3 regions of the Roseibium sp. Sym1 genome follow, and region 3 is predicted to be linked to each of the others. Evidence: predicted binding sites of a transcription regulator. Region 3 holds the regulator's gene; each other region holds the start of a gene.

Region 1 (2,265 bases), 2.3 Mb from region 3:
GCCTGCGCTTTCTCCAGATCCCTGGAGGCGATGGCATGGGCCGTCCCGGTCGCGGAGACCTGGATGCCGGGAATGACCTTCTCCAGACCGATATTGGCGGTCGAAACGATCCCCCACCGGATATTCTTGTCACCCATCCTGGCATCCTTCCCTGATTTTTGAGGCACGCTACTCAAATGGCACGAACCCGCGGGAACTGCAAGGGCGGTCGAACGCCGACCGGTCGCGCCGAACGGCAGGAACCGCCTCTCGGCAGCGCCTCAGAATTTCTGCGGAACGTAGAGATGCTCGGGCAGGACCTTGCGCTCGTAGTCCTGGTTGTAGACCCGCTCGGGAAGGTGGATGGGATCGTGAGGTATATCCTCGTAGGGGATCATCGAGAGCAGGTGGCTGATGCAGTTGAGGCGCGCCTGTTTCTTGTCATTGCCCTCGACGATGAACCAAGGCGCCTCCGGAATGTTGGTGCGCTCGAACGTCTCTTCCTTGGCCTTGGTGTAATCCTCCCAGCGAACGCGGGATTCCAGGTCCATCGGCGACAGCTTCCACTGTTTCAGCGGGTCGTGGATACGCATCAGGAAGCGCAGCTGCTGCTCCTCGTCCGTAATCGAGAACCAGTATTTGATCAGCCGCACGCCGGAACGCACGATCATGCGCTCGAATTCCGGCACGTCGTTGAAGAACTGCTCGACCTGATCGTCCGACGCGAAACCCATCACGCGCTCGACACCGGAGCGGTTGTACCAGGAGCGGTCGAACAGCACCATTTCACCGGCGGCCGGCAGATGCGGCACGTAGCGCTGGAAATACCACTGGCTCTTTTCCCGGTCCGTCGGCGCCGGCAGGGCGACCACGCGGGCGACGCGCGGGTTGAGACGCTGGGTGATCCTCTTGATCACGCCGCCCTTGCCGGCCGCGTCCCGGCCCTCGAAGACGATGACGATCTTCTCGCCGGTATGCTGGACCCAGTCCTGCAGCTTCACCAGCTCTGCCTGCAGGCGCAGCAACTCGTGGAAATAGGTGTTCCGCTCGAGCGGCGACTTGTGCTTCTTTTCCGAGATGAAGGCGAGATCCTTGGCCACCAGCAGATCATCGATTTCCATTTCCAGTTCTTCGTCGAGACTGTCCGCCCATTCGGCCTCGACCCAGGTCTTTGCGCTCTCTTCGGTCATCAATCGGTCCCCTTGAAACAAATGTGGCTGTTCGTTCGAATGACTGTGAACAGCTTATCCATGTAAGTTTTTTGACAACAGACCTACTTCCCGGGCCATTCTTTGTTTCAGATCCTCCGTTCATGGAAAACCCGCTTGTAAATGAATGATCGTTCATTTATTTTACGGTCCGGGAGGAACGTGATGACCGGCGCCGCCGAAAAATCGCAGACACGTGGCCCGTCCCGTGCAAAGGGCCAGGAAACCGCCGCGCGCGTGCGCGAAGCGGCGCTGAAGCGCTTTGCCGCCTCCGGCTATGCCGCCGTCTCCATGCGCGAGATCGCCTCCGATGTCGGCGTCCGTCCCGGCGCGCTCTACAACCACTTCCCGACCAAGCAGGACATCCTGAAGGACCTGATGCTGTCCCACATGGCGGACCTGCTCAACGCGTGGGACACCTGCGATCTTGCAGAAGACATGGATCCGCTGGAACGGTTTGTGCGGTTCCATATCCGCTATCACCTGGAAAAGGCCGACGAGGTGTTCATCGCCTACATGGAACTGCGCAATCTCGAGCCGGACAATTTCGACGTGGTCGAGACCGAGCGCAGCCGCTACGAGGCAATCCTCTCTGACATCCTTGCGCAAGGGGCAGCCGCGGGGCGCTACGCGGTCGCCAATGCGCGTGTCGCCACCCGCGCCATCATTGCCATGCTGACCGGCATTCCGAACTGGTACCGCGAAGGCGGCCACCTCTCCAAACAGGACATCGAAGCGCTTTATCTTGAGCTGGTGCGCAAGGCCGTTGCACCGGACACAACCCCATCCTTGACGGGAGACCGGATGACATGAGCATCCTGAAATCGAGCCTTTCGCCCAAATCCGAGCAATTCGCCGCCAACAGGGCAGCCCATCAGGCCGCCATGGACACGGTCAAGGCGGCCGCGCAGACCGCGCTCGACGGCGGCGGCGAAACCGCCCGTCAGCGCCACGTGTCGCGCGGCAAGATCCTGCCGCGTGAGCGCGTCTCCCGCCTGCTTGATCCGGGCTCACCCTTCCTCGAAGTCGGCATGCTCGCCGCCCATGACATGTATGACGGCGCCGCCCCGGCCGCCGG
Region 2 (2,265 bases), 2.8 Mb from region 3:
GTCGGCCAAAGCGGTTTGGCATTCTTCAAAAGCGCGGAAAGCCGCCTTGCGGCGGTCGCAGAAAAATTTTTGGCAGCTTCATGCCGGAGCGCACGAAGCTCTTCGCGAGCTGGTCGGTGAGACGATGGCGTTTACGCGCCGCTTCCCTCGTCCGCAACGAACACCTCGGTGTTCGCGCCTTCGAGCGCGGCAAGATAGCCGGCCGGCACCGGCCGGTCGGTGAAGATCGCGTCGACATCGGCAAGATGCCCGCCGCGCACATGTGCACTGCGCCCGAACTTGCTGTGGTCGAGCACCAGGTAGGATTTCCGGCAATTGGCAAGGATCGACTGGCGCGCGGCAACCTCGTCCTCGTGAAAGTCGAGCAGCGTGCCGTCCTCATCGACGCCCGCGACGCCGAAGATACCGATATCGACCTTGTAATTGGCGAAGAACGCCTGTGCCGCGGAGCCCAGGACGTCCCGGTCCCCATGGCGCAGGCGGCCGCCCGTGATGGTGACCTGGAAGGACGGGTTGCCCGAAGCCGAGAAGGCGACGTTCAGATTGTTGGTAAAGACGGCCAGCCTGTCGTGGCCGGTCAGCGCCTGCATGACGATTTCCGGGGTCGTGCCGATGGAAAAGGCCAGCGACTGGTTGTTGTCCACATGCCCGGCGACAAGCTTCGCAATCAGTTGTTTTTCAGGGAGGTTGAGAATCTGGCGGGTTGAATAGTGGATGTTGGAAGCCGGGGCAGGCGGTTCGACGCCGCCATGGGTGCGGCGCAGGACACCAAGCTCGCACAATTTGTTCACGTCCCGTCGTATGGTCTGCGTCGTGACATCGAATCGCTCCGCCAGCTCCTCGACAGAGGCAAATCCGGCCAACTGCACCAGATCCGCGATTTCAGCCTGACGTTTTGAAATTTCTATTTGCCCAAGCATGTTAATTGATCCGACATCATCCAATTGCTGCGGCCGCGGCCAAAGCCCGTTTGTTTCCAGGGCATCTTGTTGACTCGCAAAAACCTGTCTTCGAAACCCGGTTAAATCATGTTCATATGAACCTTACTCGACGCTCATATGAACATGATATGACAAATGGAGAAAGCTGGTGGTGCAACACGGCACCGTAAAAGCGAAAAAGATTTGAAAATTCCTTGCGTCCGAGAGGGCCTTTGAAAGTTTCCAGGCGAGGCGATTGCCCGTCCGGATCATTGAAAAGACGCCACAATTCGGAAGATTTCTGTCGGCCGACCGCTTAAGCCAGCTACCGTGCGGATACAAAATCGGACCAGGCATGGCGCGGGCGCACACCTCCGACTTCACTTCGTCATCCAACTGTCAATCGATTGTCATGCACCCTTCCTAAGTAACTCCCGGGTTCCCCCACACCATCGGGAGATGTCATGAAAACGATTATTAGCTCAACGCTGGCGCTGGCCCTCACCGGCTCCGTCGCCGTCGCCCAGGACGCCCTGCCGCAGCAGGACAACGACTGGTTCACCGCCGCACAGGCTCAGCTGGAGGCGAAAGCCGCCGTCCAGCCGAACACCAACAAGGCCAAAAACGTGATCATCCTGATCGCGGACGGCAATGGTGTCGGCACCAACTACGCCACCCGCCTGTTCGATGGCCAGCAGAACGGCAATTACGGCGACGAACACGTCCTGCACCACGAGACGTTCCCGCACCTGGCTCTGGCAAAGACCTACAACGTCAATGCCCAGACACCGGATTCTGCCGGCACAGGCACCGCGATGCACTCCGGCGTGAAGACCAAGGCCGGCGTGATCGGCGTCGATGAGACGCTGAACCGGGGCGACTGCTCACAGGTCGAAGGGGCAACCGTCGTCAACGCTGCCGAAATCTACTCCGCCATGGGCAAGTCCGTCGGCGTGGTCTCGACCGCGCGCCTGACCCATGCCACCCCGGCATCGGCCTACGCACATTCCGCCGACCGCAATTTTGAAGACGACAGCAAGCTGCCGGAAGGTTGCCAGGTCCCGGACATCGCCACCCAGATGATCGAAGCCGTCAAGGCTGGCCGTGTTGACGTTGCTCTTGGCGGCGGCCGCCGTCACTTCATCCCGAAGGACGTCACCGACGAGGAAGGCAAGGCCGGCAAACGCACGGACGGCAAGAACCTCATCGAGGAGGTGAAGACCGCCGGCGCCCAGTACGTCCATGACGATGAGACGTTCAGGGCGGCCAGGCTGGACGGCACTCCGCTGGTCGGCCTGTTCGAATCCTCGCACATGAAATACGAGGCCGACCGCACCGGCGAGCC
Region 3 (2,265 bases):
TGACGGCGATGGCCGGCAAGATCGCCGAAATGGGTGGTCTGGCGGAGAAAGCCTTTGCCGATGCCGTGCATGCGCTGGTTTCGCAGGATCTGGACCTCGCCAAGGCAACGATTGCAAACGACGCGCGACTGGACGCCTTGCACCACGAGGTCGAGGTCAAGCTGATCGAGATCATCGCCCGCCGCCAGCCCATGGGCCAGGACCTGCGCGAAGTCACCGCCGCGACCCGGATCGCCAACGACCTGGAGCGTGTCGGCGACCTGGCCAAGAATGTGGCCAAGCGCGTGATTGCGATCGACAGCGATCTGCAGTCCAAGAAGCTTGCGATCGGTGTCGAGCACATGACCGAACTCGCGCTGTCACAGCTCAAGAAGGTCCTTGACGCCTATGCGCGCAAGGACGCGGACGCTGCCCGTCACGTACAGGAAGCCGACGCGGAGATCGATGCGATCTACACGTCGCTGTTCCGCGAATTGCTCACCTACATGATGGAAGACCCCCGGGTCATCACGCAGTGCGTTCATCTGCTTTTCTGCGCCAAGAACATCGAACGCATCGGCGATCACGCGACCAACATCGCCGAAAACGTCTTTTACATGGTGACGGGTGATCGGTTGCCGGAAGAGCGTGCCAAGGTTGACGAAACCGGTGCCGTGTAACCACTGACGCCGGTCGCGGAAGCGATCCGGCCGGCGCGTGGCCCCGGGAGGCCGCGCAGGATGCCGAATTTGGAGCGAAATGCATGCCGAAGGTGCTCATCGTTGAAGACGAAGAACCTCTCAGCCTTCTGTTAAGATACAACCTGGAAGCGGAAGGCTACGCGGTTGAATCGTGTGTCCGCGGCGACGAGGCCGAAATCCGCTTGCGGGAAAGCCTGCCGGACCTGCTTCTTCTCGACTGGATGCTGCCGGGCCTGTCCGGTATCGAGCTCTGCAGGCGGTTGCGCGCCCGCGAGGATACCGAACGCCTGCCGGTGATCATGCTGACCGCGCGCGGTGAGGAGGCGGAGCGTATCCGCGGCCTGGCCACCGGTGCGGACGACTATGTCGTCAAGCCGTTCTCGGTGCCGGAACTGATGGCACGGGTGCGGGCGATCCTGCGCCGGGCGAGCCCGGAAGTGGTTTCGACCATGCTGCGCTCCGGTGACATCGAACTGGATCGCGAAACCCACAGGGTGCGCAGGAACGCCAAGGAAGTCCATCTGGGGCCGACGGAATTTCGCCTGCTGGAGTTCCTGATGACGTCTCCAGGTCGTGTGTTTTCGCGCGAGCAACTGCTCGACGGCGTCTGGGGCCATGACGTCTATGTCGACGAACGCACCGTCGATGTCCATGTCGGGCGCCTGCGCAAGGCTCTCAACAAGGGCAAGGCCAAGGATCCGATCCGGACCGTGCGCGGTGCTGGCTACGCCTTCAACGACCAGTTCACCGCCACTGCCTGATCACCTTCAGGGACCCTGGAAAGAGCCCGCCCTTTGGCGGGCTTTTTTGGGCGCGCCCTGCCGAATGCGGTTCACGGCGAAACATCGGCGCTGACCTGCGCGGCATGAGCCAATGTTGTCTCTCGCCACCGGATTGACTAGCCTTGGCTGCGATATCAGCGCCAGGTTAGGAGGGGGCATGACCGCGTTCGTGATCGGCCAGATGCAGATCCACAGCCGCGACTGGATGGCGGAATATTTCGCCAAGGTCCCGGACCTCGTTGCCGCTCATGGTGGGCAGTTCCTTGTCCGCGGAGGAAACCCGGGCCATCTCGAAGGTGACAACCCGGTTCCCGATGCAGCCTTCATCCTCGAGTTCCCCGACCGGGAACATGCCAGTGAATTCTGGAATTCACCGGAATTTCAGCAACTTGCCAAGCTGCGCCGGACAGGTTCCGCACTGAATGCGATTTTGGTCGATAAATTGACCGGCAATTGAAGGCTGTGGATCGCGGAGGCAAAAAAGCCCGCCGTGAGGCGGGCCTTGAATGCCTGGGTGGACCTTGTTTTGCCCGGTCGTCAACCGGCCTGGGCGACCACCTTGCGGTCACGCCGGCGGTCGGCGACCGGCTGGTAGGCGATCTTGCAGTGATGGGCGCAATAGGGCACGCCGGCATCGGACTGGCGGCCGCAGAAATAGAAGTCATCCGTTGCAGGATCGCCGATCGGCCATTTGCAGGTCCGTTCCGTGAGCGTGAGAATGGACGCCCGTTGCGAGATCGGCACCAGATCCGCAATCGGCTCCACTGCGGGTTTGGCTTGCACGACTGGCACCGGGTCGATAT

The links. The regulator PhoB, encoded in region 3, activates phosphate uptake and scavenging genes when phosphate is short. The targets are predictions, from matches to a motif close to TGTCATNNANCTGTCAT.
Region 1: a site for PhoB is predicted at 1,230-1,246, ahead of ppk2 (polyphosphate kinase 2). Genes of this name have one in related genera too.
Region 2: a site for PhoB is predicted at 1,307-1,323, ahead of O6760_RS12535 (alkaline phosphatase). Genes of this name have one in related genera too.

The regions. Positions count from the first base shown of each region.
Region 1 is NZ_CP114786.1:2,224,087-2,226,351, reverse strand. Features, by position in the region: gene O6760_RS10230 (Gfo/Idh/MocA family protein) at 1-137, opposite strand, end outside; gene ppk2 (polyphosphate kinase 2) at 261-1,169, opposite strand; gene O6760_RS10220 (TetR/AcrR family transcriptional regulator) at 1,353-2,000, shown strand; gene O6760_RS10215 (carboxyl transferase domain-containing protein) at 1,997-2,265, shown strand, end outside.
Region 2 is NZ_CP114786.1:2,752,399-2,754,663, reverse strand. Features, by position in the region: gene O6760_RS12540 (DeoR/GlpR family DNA-binding transcription regulator) at 132-920, opposite strand; gene O6760_RS12535 (alkaline phosphatase) at 1,385-2,265, shown strand, end outside.
Region 3 is NZ_CP114786.1:6,621,331-6,623,595, reverse strand. Features, by position in the region: gene phoU (phosphate signaling complex protein PhoU) at 1-659, shown strand, start outside; gene phoB (phosphate regulon transcriptional regulator PhoB) at 743-1,441, shown strand; gene O6760_RS30335 (DUF1330 domain-containing protein) at 1,554-1,919, shown strand; gene O6760_RS30330 (GcrA family cell cycle regulator) at 2,000-2,265, opposite strand, start outside.